DNA from 4 places in the Rhizobium sp. BR 314 genome. Region 1 is predicted to be linked to each of the others. Evidence: predicted binding sites of a transcription regulator. Region 1 holds the regulator's gene; each other region holds the start of a gene.
What was found. The regulator PhoB, encoded in region 1, activates phosphate uptake and scavenging genes when phosphate is short. The targets are predictions, from matches to a motif close to TGTCATNNANCTGTCAT.
Positions count from the first base shown of each region.

Region 1 (5,335 bases):
GGCCGCGCACATCGAGGCCCTCCACCTGAAAGGGTACGACGTGATCGTCACCGGCGAAATCGAATTGGCCCAGCGAGGCTGCATTTTCGGCCATTGCTTTACTCCTACTGCGCCCGCGCTCTCAAGCGCGGCTTTATATCCTCAGATCGCGCCCAGGCACCAAGCAAGAATCGACTTTTGCGCATGAAGGCGGTTTTCCGCCTCATCGAAAACAACGGATTGCGGACCATCGATCACTTCGTCCGTCACCTCCTCCCCGCGATGGGCGGGCAGGCAATGCATGAACAACGCGTCTTTGTCGGCCTGTGCCATCAAAGCCTTGTTGACTTGATAGGGCTGGAAGACGTTGTGACCGCGGGCCCGGTGTTCCTGATTCATGGAAACCCAGGTATCGGTTACCACACAATCGGCGCCGGCGACCGCACGGTCGGCATCATGCGAGAGCAGGATTTCGGCGCCCTCGTTGCGGGCCCAGTTCAGATAGTGATCCTTTGGCTCGGAACCAAGGGGTACCGCCATGTTCATGCGATAGCCGAAGCGTGCGGCGCCTTCGATCAATGAATGCAGCACGTTATTGCCGTCGCCGGTCCAGGCGACAGTCTTGCCCTTGATCGGGCCGCGATGCTCCTCGAAGGTCATGATGTCGGCCATGATCTGGCAGGGATGCGTGTCGTCCGTCAGCGCATTGATAACCGGAACGGTCGCATGTTCCGCCAGTTCGAGCATGCGCGCATGATCCGTGGTGCGGATCATGATCGCGTCGACGTAGCGCGACAGGACCTTGGCGGTATCGCCGATCGTCTCGGCGCGGCCAAGCTGCATTTCGGTGCCGGAGAGGAACAGCGTCTCGCCGCCGAGCTGGCGCATGCCGACATCGAAGGAAACGCGGGTACGGGTGGACGGCTTCTCGAAAATCATCGCCAGCATCTTGCCCGCAAGCGGCTTGTCGGCCGCGCCCGCCTTCAGCTGCTTCTTTCGCACGATCGCATCATCGATGATGTGACGCAGATCGGCAGCCGGAACGGCTGAGAGATCGAGAAAGTGTTTCGGAGAAGCCATGTCCTTACCTGTGCTCCAGAAAAAACAATAATGCCCGCGTGGGACACGCATAAGCCCCCTTAAATCGGCACCGATTTATAGAAAGCTTATGCGATTCCTAAATGTTACTGCGTCCTTTGCGCGTCGTCTCGACGCGCGGCGCAGTAATCGCCCCGACTGCAGGCGTTAAACTTAAGCCGATTTCTTGGTGCGGGCAGCGCGCGCACGTTCGGCCGCACGCTCGATGCGGGCAAGGCCTTCGCGTGCTTCCTCGGCGGTGACGACGAGCGGCGGCAGCAGGCGGATGACGTTGTCGCCGGCGGGCACACCCAGCAGATGCTCGGCTCGGATAGCCTGCAGCAGATCCGCCTGCGGAATGGCCGCCTTGATGCCGAGCATCAAGCCTTCGCCGCGTACATCCTCGATGATATCAGGGAAGCGGTCTTTCAGCGAGGCAAGACCCTGGCGGAAGACCAGCGCGACATCGCAAACATGCTGCAGGAAGCCATCAGCAAGCACGATGTCGAGCACCGCATTGCCAACGGCCATGGCAAGCGGATTGCCGCCATAGGTCGAGCCGTGCGTGCCGGCCTTCATGCCGGAGGCGGCTTCAGCCGTCGCAAGGCACGCACCGAGCGGGAAACCGCCGCCAATCCCCTTGGCCACAGCCATGATGTCAGGCTTAATGCCGGCCCATTCGTAAGCGAAGAGCTTGCCCGTGCGGCCAACGCCGCACTGGACTTCATCCAGGATCAACAGCAAGCCATGCTCATCGCAGATCTGGCGCAGGCCGCGCATGAACTCATTGGTGGCTGGGCGAATACCACCCTCGCCCTGCACCGGCTCGATCAGGATCGCCGCCGTCGCATCGGTAACTGCTGCGCGGACGGCGTCGAGATCACCGAACGGCACCTGATCGAAGCCCGGAGCCTTTGGGCCGAAACCTTCGATGTACTTTTCCTGACCACCGGCTGCGATCGTCGCGATGGTGCGGCCGTGGAAGGCGCCCTCGAAAGTGATCACATGAAACTTCTCGGGATGCCCCTTGGCGAAGTGATAGCGCCGCGCCGTCTTGATGGCGCATTCCAGCGCCTCCGCGCCGGAATTCGTGAAGAACACCTTGTCGGCGAAGGTGACATCCGTCAGCCGCTTCGACAGCTTTTCCTGACCGGGCACTTCATAGAGGTTCGACAGGTGCCACACCTTGTCTACCTGCGCCTTCAGTTCGGCCACAAGATGGGGATGGGCATGGCCAAGCGAATTGACCGCCACACCAGCTGCGAAATCGAGGTAGCGTTCGCCACTTTCCGTCACCAGCCAGACGCCCTCGCCTCGCTCGAACCGCAGCGGAGCACGCAGGTATGTATCATAAAGCGGCGCGGTCTCGGCCATGGCCATATCTCCTCGATCACAACTTTAAGGACCAATCGCTTCCGCTTGATGAAACGGGTCCGAAAAAATCAAAAATGCCGCCTTGCGGCGGCCTGGGCACTATTGATGTTTTGCACCGCGATGTCAACAAAACTGGCGATTTAGCAAGTGCGAGAAAGCGCTTGCGCGCAAATGGATCGCGTTCGGCACGGCATATTGCAGAAATGCCACGCCGGGGCAGCAAGTTGGGGAAAACCCCGAAATCGATTCCTCAAGATTCTCGCGACTCTTGTCACGGAGTCAGCCTCACACTAGGTTAAAAAGCAATTGCTAGACTGCATGCGGCGGAACTAGTCACCACAATTTTAAAGCGTTTCGTGCCTCGATCCCATGCGAGGCAATGGTGAAGGATTCTGCCACCGGAAACGCGACAGCGGAGACAGGGCATGAATTGGACAGACGAACGCGTCGAGAAGCTGAAAAAGCTATGGTCCGAAGGGTTGAGCGCCAGCCAGATCGCGGCGCAACTGGGTGGCGTGAGCCGTAATGCCGTCATCGGCAAGGTGCATCGCCTGAACCTTCCCGGCCGAGCGAAGGCGGGTGGCACGGCGACGGCTGCTCGCACGCCGAAGCGCACTGCCTCGGCGCCAAGGGCTCCGGCTTACACCTCGCGCGTCGCGACCCGTACGGTTGCCCGCCAGCAGGGTGCAACCATGCTGAAGGAAGAGATCGAGGTCGATGCGGTCAACGAGATCACCTACCGTCCCGCGGCCAATGTCGTCGTTCCGATTTCGCGCCGCCTCGGCCTGACGGAACTGACGGAACGCACCTGCAAGTGGCCCGTCGGTGATCCGTTGAAGGACGATTTCCACTTCTGCGGCAATGACAGCCCGGATTCCTCGCCGTACTGCACCTATCATCAGCGCATGGCCTACCAGCCGGTGCATGATCGCCGTCGCAACAACGGCTAAGCAGCGAATTCAAGAATTCAGACAACGAAACGGGCCCCTCGAGGCCCGTTTTCTGTTTCCGCCGCAATGTTGATGCCTGAGCGGTTGACCGCTCAGGCCTCCATGGAATAGCCCGCGCCGCGAACGGTGCGGATGACATCCTGCATATTGGAGAAGTTTAGCGCCTTGCGCAGGCGGCCGACATGAACGTCGACGGTGCGTTCGTCGACATAGATATCGTGCCCCCAGACGCCGTCCAGCAGCTGCGAGCGGGAGAAGACGCGGCCCGGCGAGGACATCAGGAATTCCAGCAGACGGAATTCCGTCGGACCCAGCCGCACTTCGCGGCTCTTGCGATGAACGCGATGGGTTTCGCGGTCCAGCTCGATATCGCCGCAACGCAGCACCGTAGAGAGAACCTCCGGACGGGCACGCCGTAGCATCGCCTTGACGCGCGCCATCAGCTCCGGCGTCGAGAACGGCTTGACGACGTAATCGTCCGCGCCGGTGGAAAGGCCGCGCACGCGCTCGCTTTCCTCGCCGCGGGCCGTCAACATGATAATCGGCAGGCGCTCCGTCTCCGGCCGCATACGCAGCCGGCGGCAAAGCTCGATGCCGGACACGCCGGGGAGCATCCAGTCGAGGATCAGAAGATCGGGGATGCGCTCCTGGAGACGCAACTCGGCTTCATCGCCTCTGAGGATCGTGTCGACCTCGAAGCCTTCGGCCTCAAGATTATAGCGCAGCAGAACGCTCAGCGCTTCCTCGTCTTCTACAACAGCAACTCTCGGAACCATGCGCCTTTGGTCTCCTTTCTTCTCTTCCAGATTATTCCGTCACCGCGCCAACGGTGTTTGCAGTGTCGTCCTTCGGACGTTCGCCTTCCGGCTGTGCGCCTGTCGCCATGTAATAGATCGTCTCGGCGATATTGGTGGCATGGTCGCCGATGCGCTCGATGTTCTTGGCGCAGAAGAGAAGATGCGTGCAGGTGGTGATGTTGCGCGGATCTTCCATCATGTAGGTCAGCATCTCGCGAAAGAGCGAGGTGTACATCGCGTCGATTTCCTCGTCGCGTTCGCGGATCGAAACAGCCTTGTCTGGCGACCGCGTGGCGTAGACGTCAAGGACTTCCTTGAGCTGGCCGAGCGCCAGTTCGGAAAGATGTTCGATGCCGCGGGCAAGCTTCCGCGGAACTCCGGTGCCCTGCACGGCGATGACGCGCTTTGCCGTGTTCTTGCCAAGGTCGCCGACACGCTCCAGATCGGAGGCGATGCGGATGGAACCCATGATCTCGCGCAGGTCAGCCGCCATCGGCTGACGACGTGCGATGGTGACGATCGCCTTGTCGCCGACTTCGCGTTCGGCATGGTCGAGAACGACGTCGTCGGAGATGACCTTCTGTGCGAGAGCGGCATCGCTATGAACCAATGCGCGAACGCTGTCGCTGACCATCTGTTCGGCCAGACCGCCCATTTCGGCAATACGGCGCGTCAGGAACTTCAGGTCTTCGTCATAGGCAGAGAGAATGTGAGTGGAGACCATTTTTCTTTCCTTAAGGTGAACTGTGTGAAGGGAGCCGCGCACCTGACATCATCAACCAAAACGGCCCATGATGTAATCCTGCGTGCGGAAATCGTCGGGATTGGTGAACATCTTATCGGTGTCGTTCTCCTCGACCAGATGGCCGAGATGGAACATTGCGGTGCGCTGTGAAACGCGGGCAGCCTGCTGCATGGAATGCGTCACGATAACGATCGTAAAATTCTCCCGCAGCTCGTGAATGAGATCCTCGACTTTTGCCGTCGCAATCGGATCGAGCGCCGAACAGGGCTCGTCCATCAGGATCACCTCCGGGCTGACTGCAACGGCGCGCGCGATGCACAGGCGCTGCTGCTGTCCGCCAGAAAGGCTGGTGCCGGCATCGTGGAGCCGGTCCTTCACTTCGCCCCAGAGACCAGCCTTCTGCAGGCTGGTTT
Region 1 is NZ_JARWLA010000019.1:40,704-46,038, forward strand. It holds gene QD461_RS21870 (Hsp33 family molecular chaperone) at 1-94, opposite strand, end outside; gene argF (ornithine carbamoyltransferase) at 142-1,059, opposite strand; gene QD461_RS21880 (aspartate aminotransferase family protein) at 1,231-2,430, opposite strand; gene QD461_RS21885 (GcrA family cell cycle regulator) at 2,856-3,380, shown strand; gene phoB (phosphate regulon transcriptional regulator PhoB) at 3,473-4,156, opposite strand; gene phoU (phosphate signaling complex protein PhoU) at 4,188-4,901, opposite strand; gene pstB (phosphate ABC transporter ATP-binding protein PstB) at 4,953-5,335, opposite strand, start outside.

Region 2 (5,335 bases), on a different contig from region 1:
TTGTCGGCAAACTGGCCGAAGACCAGATCCATCTCGCGGATGCCGCGATGCCAGCAGCGAAAAAGGATTCGCCGGCGGCGAGGATCAAGATCGGCACTGCTGAGGGTCAGCCCAGTCATCAAAAACACCTTTATGTTGATGCGTCTCTATAAAACCAGCGTTGTAAGGTGGGAACCGGTTTTTCAGAAAAAAGCATCTGCGATGCAATTTTCCGGGGAGTGTTCGGCGCAATATCGCTGAGTTCTCCGCCAGCCCTTGCCAAATGCGCCCCGTCCGTCGCATTTTGCCGGCCATGCGTCCCGCCATCCTCGACCCGTTGTTTGCCTCCATCTCGTCGCTTCCAGGCGTCGGGCCGAAGGTATCCGAACTGCTGGTGAAGCTGCTCGATCGCGAGACGATCGACGACTGCCGTGTCGTCGACCTCATCTTCCACGCGCCGCATTCGATCATAGACCGGCGCGAGCAACCGGGTATTGCCAGAGCGCCGCAGGGAGCCATCGTCACCATTACCGGCCGTGTCGACCGGCATCAGCCGCCGCCCAATGCACGCAGCAACGTGCCCTATCGCGTCTATCTGCATGACGAGACTGGCGAGCTTGCGCTGGTCTTCTTTCGCGGCAAGGCGCAATGGCTGGAAAAGCAACTGCCTGTCGACGAGACCGTCACGGTCAGCGGCAAGGTCGACTGGTTCAATGGCCGCCCGTCGATGGTGCATCCCGACTATATCATGCGCGAGAGCGAGGCGGAAAACCTGCCGCTGGTCGAACCGGTCTACCCGCTGACCGCAGGCCTCACGCCGAAATTCCTTCGCAAGACCATCGAGGGAGCACTCCCACGCATTCCGCAACTGCCTGAATGGGATGACATCGCGCTTACGCAGAAGCAGGGCTTTCCCACGATCTCCGACAGCTTCCACATGCTACATGCGCCGCGAGATGCCACCGATATCGATCCGCAGGCGCCGGCCCGCCGCCGGCTTGCCTATGATGAGTTCCTCGCGGGGCAACTGTCGCTCTCTCTCGTACGCCAAAGGCTGCGCAAGGTGGCGGGGCAACCCGTGCATGCCACTGGAGAAGTCAGCAACAAGATATCGGAATCCCTACCTTTCTCGATGACGAACAGCCAGCTGGATGCGGTTGCCGATATTCTCAAGGACATGGCCGGCACGGAGCGCATGCTCCGGCTGCTGCAAGGCGATGTGGGTGCTGGAAAGACGCTAGTTGCCTTGATGGCGATAGCCGCCGTCATCGAAAGCGGCGGCCAGGCTGTGCTGATGGCGCCGACCGAAATTTTGGCACGTCAACACTATGCGACGATCTCGAAATTCGCAGCAAGTGCAAATCTTTCCATCGACATTCTCACAGGTCGCACGAAGGGCCGGGAGCGAGATGCTATCTTGGAACGCATCGCCTCCGGCGAAGCGCAGATTGTCATCGGCACGCACGCATTGTTCCAAGACAGTGTCGCCTACGCCAATCTCATGCTTGCCGTCGTCGACGAGCAGCATCGCTTCGGCGTCCACCAGCGCCTGCGCCTGACCGCGAAGGGCATCTCGCCGCATATGCTCGTCATGACCGCAACGCCGATCCCGCGAACGCTGGTGTTGGCCGCCTTCGGCGACATGGACGTTTCCAAACTCACCGAGAAGCCGGCAGGCCGCAAGCCAATCCAGACGATCACCATCCCGAACGAGCGAACCGGCGATATCGTCACACGACTAAAGAGCGCGCTCTCCGAAGGCAAAAAAGCCTATTGGATATGTCCACTTGTGGAGGAATCCGAAGAATCCGATTTAATGTCCGTCGAGGAGCGTCATGAGACTCTCACCAAGGCGCTCGGCCAAGGGATCGGACTCATTCACGGCCGGATGAACGGGCAGGAAAAGGACGCCGTCATGATGGCCTTCAAGAATGGTGAGATCCGCCTACTGGTCGCCACGACCGTCGTCGAAGTGGGTGTCGACGTGCCGGATGCGACGATCATGGTGATCGAGCATGCCGAGCGTTTCGGCCTGGCGCAACTGCATCAGCTGCGTGGGCGTGTCGGACGCGGCGACGAAGCTTCCACCTGCATCCTGCTCTACAAAGGGCCGCTCGGGGAAACCGGACACGCGCGACTGTCGATCATGCGCGAGACCGAGGACGGTTTCCGGATCGCCGAGGAGGATTTGAAGCTGCGCGGCGAAGGCGAGCTTCTCGGCACGCGCCAGTCCGGCACGCCCGGCTTCCGCATTGCCAGCCTTGAGGCGCACGCCGACCTCCTGGAAATCGCCCGCAAGGATGCCGCCTATCTGATCGAACGGGATCCGGAGCTGACAAGCGAGCGCGGCGTGGCGGTGCGTACCCTGCTCTACCTCTTCCGCCGCGACGAAGCGATCCGCTTCCTGCGGGCCGGATAATTGAATGGACGCGGTGACCGCGCCCATCCGTGTCTCATGAGATTACTTGCCGGCTAGGCCTGGAATAGTGACCTGAAACACCTGGAACATGGTGTCGACATCGGCGCCACTATCATCCTTGTAGGCAGCTCCGACCTGGAAGCCGTCCTGGGTGATGAAGTCGTTGTCGTTGGCGACGAATAGGAAGTAGTCATCCGGCAGCTTCGGGTCCTGGACGCTAGCGAGCGACATGGCTTCCCATTTTTCCGAGAGATTGTTGCGATCGTTCGGAGCGCCGTTGTGTAGGCCGAAGCGGGCGAGATCGGCAGCATCGTTGATGTCGATGAACTGGCTGAGGACAGCCGGCTTGACTGAAGGGTCGAGAACGCCCTTCGGAGCGACAGCCGTATCGCCGTCGAACTTGCCGCCGGCAATGTCGGTGGCGGCGGACACATCGACGGCGACGATGCTACGATAGATCGACTTTTCGCCCTTCTGGCCGTAGCCGTTGTTGCTGTCGCGAGCGAGCATCAGGAAGCTTGTCGGTGAAAGTGCTACGATTTCGCTCTGGGCGGCGACGGCCGTCTTGCCCTTGTCATTGGTGAAGACCGGCAAGGGCACGACATATTCATGCACCAGTTTCAGATGGCCGAGATCGGTAGTCTCGTAAACCAAGGCGCGTGTGTTCTGGCGCGTCGAGCTGGAATCGCCGCCATCCTGGCGCGTCGCGGACTGGAGCACCGCAATCAGGAACTTGCCGTCCGGGGTCAGTGACATGCCCTCGAAGCCCTGGTTATTCTGGCGTCCGCTCGTCGGGTCCTTCGGATCGGGAGCGGATTCGCCGGGGCCTGGATTGTTCGAGGAGAAGTTCACGGTGCCCTTGCGTATCGGCAGAAACGCGGCCGGCGGGGCCGTGGCCGAAATCATCCGCCCGTCCGCCGAGAAGCGGTAGATGTAGGGTCCGTATTCATCGCTGATGAACATCGAGCCATCGGGCAGCCGGGCAACGGCTTCGTTGTCGAGCGAGATCTTGCCGTTCGGCGCTTGCGGCAAAAATGGCATGGCACCTTCCGGATTACGAACGCCGTTTGCCGGATCGAGGCCGGTGGTGTCGTTGCCCTTGTTGTCCTTCAGCAGCAGCGTGTCAGCGAGCTTAGCTTCGACACCCAACTGCTCCTTGCCGGCTGGTGGTGTCGCGCCGGGAGCAACCGGTGTCAGCTTGATATCGATGGTGTTGAGACGCGCGCGATAATCGTTGGTGCCGGCAACATTGTAGCCGCGATCCGGCAATAGCCACAGCGAGCCCTTGTAGGTGCCATCGGCGTTGCGGGTCCAGCTCTTGGTATCGATCGACATGCCCGAACCGGAACCAAAGGTTTCGCCGAACTTGTCGCGCTGATCGGCAGGGATGCGGCCAATGGCGACGCGCCCCTTGTTGATGATCGCCACGCCGCCGACGGTTACGGACGTATCGGCGAGGGCTGCCACCGGAGCCATGAAAACGACTGTGGCAAGCGTTGCCGATAACAACGACAAGCTTGTCGAACGCGTATATCTCAAAACAATATCCTCCGGATGAAAATCTTCTGGAGACAATGGCGTCTATCTTCGGCCCAGTCTAAGACCCGGATCGAAGTGCATTTGCTCGGCACAGAGGCTTCAAGCCATCAGTGATGAAATGCATTCTATCGCTCGTCCCCAACGAGGATCTAAGGCGTCAACATGATATGCGCATGACAGCTCGCGCAATGCGCGAAGCTTGCCAACCGCCCGCCGCTAGAAAGCAGCCTAGCAGTAGTCCGGCAAGACTGTGGGGCGGTTTCGCGTCCGAAACTGCTTGAAAACAATGAGATCGAGCATTCTCGCGGCTATGCCCAAAACGGAAATGCGTTAGGTCAGCGACTTCACTGGAATGGGTGTCGGCAACAGGCCTTTGGCCGCCACAAGTGCGTCCTTATACTCCGGTGCAACCAGGCCGCCTGATATCAGAAGCTTGGCGCCATCCTCCGGGCTCATGTCGAGCACGGTGATCTTTTCGCGGGGAACGAAAACCAGAAAGCCAGCCGTCGGCACCGGCGTCGGCGGCAGGAAGACCGCCACCATATCCTTGCCCATGGCATCGAACTTCGAGGCGATCTCGCCTCTGGCATCCGTCGAAATAAACACCATCGACCACAAGCCGGGGCTTGGATATTCTATAAGCCCGACCTTCTTGAAGGAGGTGCCCTGCTCTTTCAGCACCGTTTCGAAGATCTGCTTGACGCTCTTGTAGATCGTCCGCACGAGGGGCACGCGATTGACGATCGACTCGCCGAAACGGACGATGCTTTGACCGATCAGGTTCTTGGCAAGGAACCCCACCAGCGTGATGAAGATCATCGCAATCACCAGCCCGGTGCCGGGAACTGCGAAGTTCAGATAGCTTTCCGGATCATAGCGCGCGGGGATGTATGGTCGCACCCAGCTATCCGCCCAATGAACGACTGACCATGTCAGCCAAAGCGTTATGGCTATGGGTGCGCAAATAATCAGGCCGGCCAGAAAATTGTTTCTGATCCGCGTCGGTACGGACGCTTTGATGAGTTTTTCAGTCATTCGCCGTTCGAAAACTCCGTTCCGTCACCTACCGCTATCGGCCAAGTCCTCCCCACCTCTCCTCTAAGGAAAGTGCCAGAAATCCATGCGGCATACAACCCGGCAGTCATGCCGCCGGGCTTGACGGAGATGCGGCTCACGACGACGTGATGCCGGGTGACAACAGGAGCGGAACTCTACTCCACCGTCACCGACTTGGCGAGATTTCGCGGCTGGTCGACATCGGTGCCCATAAAGACAGCGGTGTGATAGGCAAGCAGCTGAATCGGCAGCGAGAAGATGATCGGGGAGATGATCTCGTCCACCAAGGGCAGAACGATCGTCGCCATCGTCGGCAGCGTGGACGCTGCAGCACCCTTTTCG
Region 2 is NZ_JARWLA010000042.1:4,720-10,054, reverse strand. It holds gene QD461_RS31725 (succinate dehydrogenase assembly factor 2) at 1-119, opposite strand, end outside; gene recG (ATP-dependent DNA helicase RecG) at 293-2,398, shown strand; gene QD461_RS31715 (esterase-like activity of phytase family protein) at 2,441-3,937, opposite strand; gene QD461_RS31710 (DUF502 domain-containing protein) at 4,268-4,972, opposite strand; gene glmS (glutamine--fructose-6-phosphate transaminase (isomerizing)) at 5,149-5,335, opposite strand, start outside.
Region 2: QD461_RS31715 (esterase-like activity of phytase family protein) is a predicted target of PhoB. The motif match lies at 4,100-4,116, and genes of this name have one in related genera.

Region 3 (5,335 bases), on a different contig from region 1:
ACTTGCCAAACTGCTCGGCGGAACTGCAGATCAGCAGGCAGCCGCGCTCAAGAACCTTACTCTCCTGACACCCGACGTACAGGCATCGGCCGACTGGCTCGGTGGCGGCGAAAAGTCGGGAGCGGCGAAAATCTTGAAGGACACGGCAACCTTCCTGAAGGGCCAGGGCAAGGTCTCCGACGTTCTGCCGAGCTATGGCGCCTTCGTAACAGCCGATGCGCTCGTGAGCGCAAGCAACTGATCCTCCCTGACGCCGGCGTGCCTGTCGCGCCGGCGTCGAACGTTCGGGAAAAAAGCCATGCTTCAAGTCGATCACGCCAGTGTATTCTTCGCAGCGCAGGACGGGAGAACCGTTCACGCGCTCGATCGCGTCTCCTTCAATATCCCCGAACGCGGCATCGTGGTTGCCCTAGGTTCTTCCGGTTGTGGCAAATCCACCCTGCTCAATGCGATCGCCGGCTTCCTGCCGCTTTCCGAAGGATCCATCACGCTTGATGGTAGGTCTGTCTCCGGTCCGGGCTCGGATCGTGGCGTGGTCTTCCAGAAAGATTCGCTGCTGCCGTGGAAGTCCGTCGCCGACAATGTCGCGCTTGGACTGCAGTTTGCGGGCCTGAGACGCAGCGAACGGCGTGAGCGTGCTTTGGAGTTGCTCCGTCTGGTCGGGCTGACGGATTTTGCCAACGCAACGCCTTATGAACTCTCGGGCGGAATGCGTCAGCGCGTGGGCATCGCCCGCGCATTGGCAACCGAACCGGACATTCTGTTGATGGACGAACCCTTCGGCGCGCTCGACAGCCTGACGCGGGAGCAGATGCAGGAACTACTCATCTCCATCTGGGCCAGAACCAACAAGCGGATCTTCTTCATTACCCATTCGATCGAAGAGGCCCTGTTTCTCGGCACCGAGGTGCTGGTGATGTCGCCGCGACCGGGCCGGGTCGTCGCCCGCTTCAATCTCGATTTCGTGCATCGTCTGGCCGCCCACGGCGATGCGCGGTCGATCACCACTTCCCGCGAATTTGCCGAACTCAGAGAGGAAATTCGCGCGATCCTTCACAATGCAGACAATATCAGGAGCGCGGCATGACCGACATTACTGGCACTCGCCCCGTTTCTGTCCGTTCGCCGGAAGTAAAAGCAAAGCTGGTTCGCATGCCCGGATTCAGCGTCGGTGCGAAGCCGACAATCGCGATCAGCCTCGTAACCGGAATTGTCTTTTTGGGCGCCTGGTGGTTAGTCTCCAAGCTCGGCCTGGTCTCTCATCTCTTTCTCCCGCGGCCCGACGAAGTCCTGACGCAAATCAGCGTCATCTACCGCGATGGCTATGCTGGCGCATCACTCTCGGAACACATAATCGCAAGCCTGTTTCGCATCATCGTCGCGGCGGCGATTGCGATCGGGATCGGCATTCCCGTCGGCCTGCTGATGGGCCTTAGCCGCTGGGCGAAGGGAATTCTGGATACGCCGATCGAATTCTACTGGCCGCTGCCTCCACTTTCTTACCTGCCGCTGATGATCATCTGGCTCGGCATCGGCGAAACCTCCAAGATCACCCTGCTGGTACTCGCCATGTTTGCGCCGATCTGCCTGTCCGCTCAGGCCGGTGTGCGCTCGCTTCCTCTCGAGCGTGTCAATGCAGCGCGTTCGCTCGGTGCAAGCCGGCTGCAGCTCTTCCTTTCCATCGTTCTGCCTTCGGCCTTGCCGGAGATCCTGACCGGGGTCCGAATTGCCTTCGGTATTGGCTGGGGAACGCTGGTGGCGGCGGAACTCATCGCCTCGACGCGCGGCATCGGTTTCATGATCATGTCGGCATCACAATTCCTTGCAACCGACGTCGTCTTCGTCGGCATCGGCATAATCGCCCTTTGCGCCTTTGCCTTCACGGCGACGATCCGCATTCTCGAAGCAGTTCTCGTTCCGTGGAAGGGCAAACTCTGAGCGCATGATGGACGGGTGTCACCCATCTCCGTCGCGGCGATACCTTCCCATCCAATACATGCAGGCATGGTCATGAGCAGCAGCGAATTTCTCTGGTACATTCCCAATGACACGAAGCCCGGCCATCGAGGCGACTCCACAGTCGAAAGCCACAACAGCCTGGAAACGTTGACGAACCACGCCAAGGCGCTGGAAGAGCATGGCTGGAAAGGCGCGCTGATCGGCACCGGCTGGGGGCGGCCTGATACCTTCACCGTTGCCACCGCTCTTACCACAAGAACCACAAGCTTCGAGCCGTTGATCGCCATTCGCCCCGGCTATTGGCGGCCTGCACAATTCGCATCCGCGGCCGCCACATTGGATCAGCTGAGCGGCGGCCGCGTGCGCGTCAACATAGTCTCCGGCAAGGACAATCTCGCCGCTTATGGCGACAGCGAGGGAGATCAAGCGCAGCGATATACCCGCACCCGGGAATTCATGCGGCTGGTTCGCAAGCTTTGGACCGAAGAGAACGTTACTTATGAGGGTGAACACTTCCGCGTTGCCGAATCAACGGCAGCGCCGCGGATTCAGGCTCGCGGCGAGCGCAGGCACCCCAAGCTCTATTTCGGCGGCGCTTCGGAGGCGGCCGAAAGCGTGGCGGCCACCGAGGCGGACGTTCAGCTCTTCTGGGGTGAGCCGCTTGATGGCGTACGCGAACGGATCGAGCGCTTGAAGTCGCTGAGCAAGGCGCTCGATCGCAATCTCGCTCCGCTGGAATTCGGCTTGCGCATCACCACGCTCGTGCGCGAGACCAGCGCACAAGCGTGGGCGGACGCCGAAGCAAAAGTCGCCGGGATGGCTGAAGATAACGGCGCAGGCTGGCATGATCACCGGCAGTCCATTGCAGTCGGACAGAGACGCTTGTTCGACCTCAATGCACGCGGCGATGTACTCGACGATAACCTTTACACCGCACCGGGCAAATTCGGTGGCGGCGGCGCCGGGACCACATGGCTGGTTGGGTCGGCAGAAGAGGTTGCCCGCTCGCTGCGCAAATACAGAGAGCTGGGCATCACGCATTTCGTCCTGTCGGATACGCCCTACCTGACGGAAATTCAGCGCCAGGGGGATCAATTGCTGCCCCTTCTACTCGACTGATTACCTAAACAGCCGTTAGCTCTACCCACAGAACATCGAGAACACGCGACTTTCCAAGCCGCGCTCCGTCAATTATGACGGTTTCATGACAATAAATGCATGGAGTTTTGATGTTAGGCTGGTTTCGCAAACTCATGCCGCGCGAGGATCGTTTTTTCGATCTCTTCGCGCAGCACTCGCGCACGATCGTCGGCGCTGCTGAAGCCCTGAACGAACTTTTGGCCGGCAAGGACATCGACGCGAAAGGCCGGCGGATCATAGAGCTTGAAAATCAGGCTGACGGCATCACGCGCGATGTGCTGCTTGCGGTGCGGCGCAGCTTCATCACGCCATTCGACCGCGGCGACATCAAGGATCTCATCATGTCCATGGATGACGCCATCGACATGATGCACAAGACGGTGAAAACCATCCGGTTGTTCGAGCAGAAAAGCTTCGATCCCGGCATGCAGCAGATGGGCGAAGTGATCGTCAGAGCCGCGCATCTCGTCGCCGAGGCCGTTCCTCTTCTCGATCGCATGGGCCCCAATGCCTCCAAGCTTGCCAATCTCACGGAAGAGATCGTCAAGGTGGAGGGTCGCGCCGACGAACTCCACGACCAGGGACTGAAGAATCTGTTCCGCAATTACGGCGCCTCCAATGCCATGGCCTTTATCATCGGCAGCGAGATATACGGCGAACTGGAGAAGGTTGTCGACCGCTTCGAGGACGTCGCCAATGAGATCAACGGCATCGTGCTCGAGAGCGTCTGATGGAGGCCACCCTCGCCTTTCCCTTGCTGATAGGGATCATCGCCACTGCCTTGTTCTTCGACTTTCTGAACGGGCTTCATGATGCAGCAAATTCCATCGCTACCATCGTGTCGACCCGTGTCCTGCGGCCGCAATATGCGGTCCTGTGGGCAGCGTTCTTCAACTTCATCGCTTTCCTCTTTTTCGGGCTGCATGTGGCCGAGACGCTCGGAACCGGCATTATCGATCCGAGCATCGTCGATGCCTCCGTCATCTTCGCCGCACTGCTGGGAGCGATCGTCTGGAACATCGTCACCTGGATATTTGGGATACCCTCCAGCTCGTCGCATGCGCTGGTCGGCGGGTTGATCGGCGCCGGCCTCGCCAAGGTCGGCGTAAGCTCGATCGTCTGGCTCGGTGTCTTCAAGACGGCCGGCGCTATCGTGATGTCACCCTTGATCGGTTTTATCCTGGCGCTATTCCTCGTCCTGATCGTGACTTGGCTATTCGTGCGACAGACACCCTTTGCTGTCGACAGCACATTCCGCATCCTGCAGTTCTTCTCGGCGTCGCTCTATTCGCTGGGACACGGCGGCAACGATGCGCAAAAGACCATGGGCATCATCGCCATTCTCCTTTATTCCCAAGGATATGGCGGAGGTTCCTTCCATGTTCCGCTATGGGTCGTGCTTTCCTGCCAGACAGCCATGGCGCTCGGTACACTGTTTGGCGGATGGCGGATCGTGCACACGATGGGCTCGAAGATTACCCGTCTCAATCCGATGCAGGGATTCTGCGCGGAGACTGGCGGCGCGCTGACGCTCTTTGCCGCGACCTGGCTTGGCATACCGGTATCCACCACCCACACCATCACCGGCGCCATCATTGGTGTTGGTGCCGCTCGTCGCGTTTCGGCGGTACGCTGGGGTATCGCGGGCAATATCGTGATCGCCTGGATCATTACACTGCCGGCGGCAGCAGCGATCTCTGCACTTTCCTATTGGGGCATGCAGCTTTTCAGGTAAGCAAGCAGAAGCGACGATGAACGAAAATGACCGCGACTTGCAAAGCCGCGGTCATTAAACTTCTTGTTATCAATTGCTTATTGGCAATTGCACATGTCCGGCATCAAAACTCTTCCCATGAGGAGGCCGCAGCGGCAGTCGCGCCGCCCGAGCCCGTAAACGCACCGGCGATACGTGACCGCAGCGAACGCGCCGGCGAAGCGGCGGCTTTCGACTGCTCCGTCGCCATTGCGGGTCGTGACTGGCCGCGGCCGCCATTGAGCGCGAACTGTCCAAGCAGCTCGTTCAAGGCAGTGACTTCTTTGGACAGGCTGTAGCTCGCAGCCGTGGACTCCTCGACCATGGCTGCATTCTGCTGCGTGCCCTGATCGATGGTGTTGACCGCAGTGTTGATCTCCTGCAATCCGGTTGCCTGCTCACGCGCGGCCTCGACGATCGCACGGACATTGCGATCGATATCTTCGACTTCCTTGACGATCTGCTGAAGCGACTGCCCAGTTC
Region 3 is NZ_JARWLA010000007.1:52,137-57,471, forward strand. It holds gene tauA (taurine ABC transporter substrate-binding protein) at 1-241, shown strand, start outside; gene QD461_RS12005 (taurine ABC transporter ATP-binding protein) at 299-1,087, shown strand; gene QD461_RS12010 (ABC transporter permease subunit) at 1,084-1,938, shown strand; gene QD461_RS12015 (LLM class flavin-dependent oxidoreductase) at 2,011-3,078, shown strand; gene QD461_RS12020 (DUF47 domain-containing protein) at 3,189-3,830, shown strand; gene QD461_RS12025 (anion permease) at 3,830-4,834, shown strand; gene QD461_RS12030 (methyl-accepting chemotaxis protein) at 4,938-5,335, opposite strand, start outside.
Region 3: QD461_RS12020 (DUF47 domain-containing protein) is a predicted target of PhoB. The motif match lies at 3,153-3,169, and genes of this name have one in related genera.

Region 4 (5,335 bases), on a different contig from region 1:
AAGGGCGCGCGCAACGGCAATGCGCTGCATCTCTCCCCGCGACATGGTTTCAATCCTCTGCGACGAACGGACAATGCCTGTCGCAGCCAGCAGGTAGGAGGCGCGGTCGCGCTCGGCCGATGTCAGACGGCGGGAGAGGCGAACTGGAAGCACCACATTCTCGAAAGCGGAAAGGCCTGGGAACAGATGAAAATCCTGCATGACGAGGCCGATGTTGCGGGCGCGGAACGCATCGCGCTTTCCAGAGGAAAGACGCGCCATCTCATGGTCGTTCCAGCGAATATTCCCCCGCGTGATGGTCTCGAGGCCGGTTATGGCATTGACGAAGGTACTCTTGCCGGAGCCCGAAGCGCCGGTGATCGCAAGCCGGCCACCCGCCGGCAGGTGAAACCTTTCGATGGCCAGCACGGGCTCGGCCAAACCTAGAAACTGCATTTCAAGCGCGGAAATATCGAGTGCAAGCATAAGCGTCAGACAGTCCTGAAAGATGCTTCCCTAAGGCGCAATTGGCTGATGAAGCCGGTTTCCGGATCCGTCCACGAGCCGAACTCCAACACGCCCCGCGCCACGATCGGCGCGTTGTATTGCACGAAGGTCTGCTTGGCCGAGAGATAGACCACCATGATATTGTCTGGCCAATCGGCATCGGACGAGCAGAATGGGCAAAGCGACATCGGAATTTCCGTCAGCACGAAGAAGGCAGCCTCGGCCTTCAACGGCGGCGCCATGAAGCCGCTGATCGCGACATCCTTTCCCCTCAACTGCTTCACCTTGTCGGAGAATTCGAGACCAAGCGGTCCGAAACTCTTGTAGAGCTCCCCAAAGCCCAGCTTTTCGGCGGCCTTCAGGCTGATGGCAGGTCCCATCATCGGCAGCACGGCAGCGGCGGTCAGCAATGCCCGGCGGCTGATGCCCGCGGTCTTTTTCTGAGACAAGAGAACCCCCATAAACTGTCGAGGGACAGGCGGCCTTTGTGCCGCCTGTCCCAATTCGCCGATATCGGCAGGCTTACATCTTCTTCTCGGCGCCGAACGCGAAGGTGTCGGCCAGCACGCGATAGACGTCGCTCTGTTCCATGTAGCCGCGGAAACCGTCGGCACCGGGGCCGGCAGCCTGGAGAACGATATCGTCTACAGCATGAACGCCGCTATCTTCATCCTTCGGAAGGTTGCCCTGAACGAAGACGGCACCGGGCACGTCCTTGTAAGCCTCGTTCGCAACATATTCCTTCTTCTCGTTCTGGATTGCCGGGACGAACGGGCCGTCGAGCTTCGGACGGAAGGTCTCGTAGTGATCCGGGCCGTTGTTGGCGGCGAGGAACAGGCGGCGGGAAACGTCGACGCGATCCGGATAGCCATCGCCATCCTTGTCTTCGTAGTTCGGGAAGCCAGCGGCAGCATAAGTGCCGACCTTCTCGCGCATTTCCGTACCCGGCTTGTTATCGTCGACGGTGCCGATGATGGAGACGCCGTGCGTATGATCGCCGGTGACGACGACGAGCGTATCCGGGTTCTTGGCCTGGAATTCGCGCGCAACAGCTACGGCCTTGTCGAACTCGATCGTGTCAAATAAGGCGCGATCCCAGTCGAGCGGATGGCTCATCTTGTCGATGGATGCGCCTTCGACCATCAGGAAGAAGCCTTCCGGGTTCTTAGCGAGCTTGTCGAGCGCAACCTTGGTCATGTCGACGAGGCCCGGCTGGTTCGGGAACTTGTCGACGGTGCCCTTCTTGAGGAACTCGCGATCGAGCGTCACATCGAGGTTGCCGGTGTGGAAGAGCCCGAGCAGCTTGTCCTGGTTGGAGCCGGCGGCAGTAGCCAGTTCGTTCTTGTCGGTGGCAACGGCGTAGCCGGCATCCTTGAAGAGCGCGATATAGTCCTTGTCGTCCTTGCGCTTGGAACCGGGTACGCTCTTGGCCAGGAAGTAGGCCGAGCCGCCGCCGAGCAGGACGTCCGGCTTGACGTCGTACATCATGCCAACGATCTCAGCCTTGTCGCCGCGCTTGCGGGTGTGGGAGACGAGCGCTGCCGGCGTCGCGTCTTCGACTTCGGCAGTGGTTACGATGCCGAGCGACTTCTTGCCGGTGCGGCGCAGTGCTTCACCGATAGTTTCGACCTTCGGATCATCAAGGCTCGCCGGCGTACGGTCGGCGTAGACGCCGAGCGCGTTTACGGCGGACTTGTGACCGGTCATGTAGGCCGACATGGTGTTGGCGCTGTCGGTCGCGATGGCGGAGGTCGAGGAAGTGCCGATGAAGGCGACCGGCGGAACGTCGTCCATGGCGAGACGGCCGTTGGCCTTGCCTTCGGTCATGCCTTTGGACATGATGCGGGCGCCGGTGCGATGCGCAACAGACAAACCGTCGCCTAGCAGGAAGATGATGTTTTTGGCCTTGGGCGCGGCCGACGTACCGTAGACTTCCCAGTTGACCGACTTCTTCTCGTCGCCAGCTGCAACCTCAACCTTGTACTGGCCGGGCTTGGCGATCTTGATGCCGCGCAGGATCAGTGCCGATCCGAGGACCTTGTCCTCCGCGCCCTTTTCCTCGGCGACGAAATTGGCCGTCTTGCCAAATACGGCGTCGTAGCTCTCGCCGTTGATCGTGACTTTCACGTCTTCCGGCTTGACGACCTTGCTGAATTCAACCTTGAAATCAAAGGGCGAGCCGACCAGTACCGTTGCCCGGTCCAACGGATAGATCGTCGTGGCATTGGCCGCCCCCGACAGCACGGTCGCCGCCAGCATGGAAAGAAGAAGTCTACGCATTGAATACCCCCGCGTCTTGGTTACTTCCTCCTCTCCCTTATAAAAGCCGTATGACAATCGCATAAAAAAGAGCGACTTTCTGCAACCAGCAATTCCAGATGGGAACTCGCTAAGGAATGCTGATTGTATGGTCAGCACCTAAAATGGCGGAATGAATCGACAATTGCTGCCGACCATGTGACGACAGCAGATACGCCTGAGATCCTTCACTCAGGCTTCGCGCGGTCCGGATGCGCGGCCTGAAAGCCAGACAGTTTGGCGCATCTGCCGTCGATCTCGACAATGCGCCCGAGGTCGGTCAGATCAACTCCCCAGCGGCGAGCATTATAGACTTGAGGGACGAGGCAGATATCCGCCATGGTCGGCGTATCACCATAACTGAAGGCGTCGTCAAACTTGCGCAACATATGCTCGAGCTTGCGAAGCCCATCGGCGATGAAATGCCTCATCCATTCTTCGCGAGCCTCTGCCCTTTCTGTCATGGTCGCGACATAGGCTGCGACGTGCATATTGCAAATGGGATGAATGTCCATGGCGATTGCGTAGGCAAGCGCCCGCACATGCTGGCGGTCTGCAATACCGGCCGGCAATAGCCTGCGCTCCGGCCGAAGCTCTGCCAGATATTCGATGATGGAGAGCGACTGCGTCATCACCTGCCCATCGATCACCAGCGTCGGAACAAAGCCCTGCGGGTTAAGCTCCAGATATTCGGCACTCTTTTGCTTGCCTTCCAGCAGGTTGATCGGCACTGTCCTGTAGCCGATCCCGAGCATGTTGAGCGCGATGCGAACACGATAGCTCGCCGATGACCTCCAGTAGTCGTAAAGAACGACGTCGTTCATCGCGGCTAAGGTCCTTCGTATTTCTGCACGGCCTGTTCGATCGCACCGAAGATCGAATGGCCGGCACGATCAAGCATTTCGATGCGAACTTGATCGCCGAAGCGCATGAAGGGCGTCTGCGCAGCTCCGGTCTCGATCGTCTCGATCATGCGGATCTCGGCTATGCAGGAATAGCCGTCGCCACCATTTTCGACCGGCCTGCCCGGCCCGCCATCAAGCTTGTTGGACACAGTCCCCGAGCCGATGATCGTACCGGCAACAAGGTTGCGGGTCTTGGCCGCATGCGCAACCAGTTGCCCGAAATCAAATGTCATGTCGACGCCGGCATTCGCCCTGCCGAAGAGCTTGCCGTTCAGCACGACGCGCAGCGGCAGGTGCAGCTTGCCGCCATCCCATGCGTCTCCCAACTCGTTGGGCGTAACCGCGACCGGGGAGAAAGTTGAGGCCGGCTTCGACTGGAAGAAGCCGAAACCCTTTGCCAGTTCCTGCGGGATCAGGCCGCGCAGCGACACGTCGTTGACGAGCATCACCAGGCGGATTGCCTGTCGGGCAACCTCGGGACTGGAGCCCATGGCGACATCGCCGACGATGACCGCCACCTCACCTTCCATGTCGATCCCATAGGCTTCGTCAACAGCGGCGATCGGATCGCGCGGCGCGAGGAAACCATCCGAGCCGCCTTGATACATTAGCGGATCGACCCAGAAACTCTCGGGCATCTCGGCGTTACGTGCTTTGCGCACGAGTTCCACATGGTTGACGTAGGCCGAGCCGTCGGCCCATTGATAGGCGCGCGGCAACGGCGATGCGGCATCGTGTTCATGAAACCGGATCGTCGGCTGGGCACCCGTTTCGATCCCTTCGGCAACACGCGCGAGCCTCGGCGCCACATGCTCCCAGTCATCGAGCGCTGCCTGCAGGGTGCGGGCGATATGACCGACCTCGGAGCAGAGGGTGAGATCGCGCGAGACGACGACGAGCCGGCCGTCTCTGGTGGAGTCTTTCAAAGTCGCAAGCTTCATGTTCCGGTTCCACTGTCAGAGAATGCGCAGGCCTAAAGAGCCAAACGCGCTTTAGGCCCCAAATTTTTCGCATGTCGTTGCCGCAAGACCGCTTCACACTTTTGCGCGACATGCTCTGTCCTCACTTGATGCCCGGGGTGCCGTCAAATCTCCGCTCCAGCTTGTCCCAGCACTCCAGATAATCGTCCTGCAGCGTTTCGAGCTCGGCCGCGTATTTTGTCAGCTGCTGCGGAAACCGGGTCTCGAACATGAAGGCCATGGTGTGATCCAGCTTCACGGGCTTCAGCTCCGAATTGGATGCTTTTTCGAAGCCGAAAGCGTCCGGTCCATGCGGAAGCATCATATTATGCAGGCTCATGCCGCCCGGCACGAAGCCCTTTTCCTTCGCATCATACTGGCCATGGATAAGGCCCATGAACTCGCTCATGATGTTGCGATGATACCAGGGCGGACGGAATGTATGTTCGGCCACCAGCCAGCGCGGCGGGAAGATGACGAAATCGACATTCGCCGTGCCGACACTTTCGGTCGGAGCCGTCAGCACGGTGAAGATCGACGGATCCGGATGATCGAACAGGATGGCACCAACCGGAGAGAAGGTCCGCAGGTCGTATTTATAAGGTGTGTAGTTGCCATGCCACGCCACCACGTCGAGTGGCGAGTGGCCGATCTCGGTGATATAGAATTTTCCGCACCATTTGACGT
Region 4 is NZ_JARWLA010000005.1:108,264-113,598, reverse strand. It holds gene QD461_RS09265 (ABC transporter ATP-binding protein) at 1-465, opposite strand, end outside; gene QD461_RS09260 (hypothetical protein) at 471-947, opposite strand; gene QD461_RS09255 (alkaline phosphatase) at 1,009-2,766, opposite strand; gene maiA (maleylacetoacetate isomerase) at 2,973-3,608, opposite strand; gene QD461_RS09245 (fumarylacetoacetate hydrolase family protein) at 3,614-4,630, opposite strand; gene hmgA (homogentisate 1,2-dioxygenase) at 4,752-5,335, opposite strand, start outside.
Region 4: QD461_RS09255 (alkaline phosphatase) is a predicted target of PhoB. The motif match lies at 2,806-2,822, and genes of this name have one in related genera.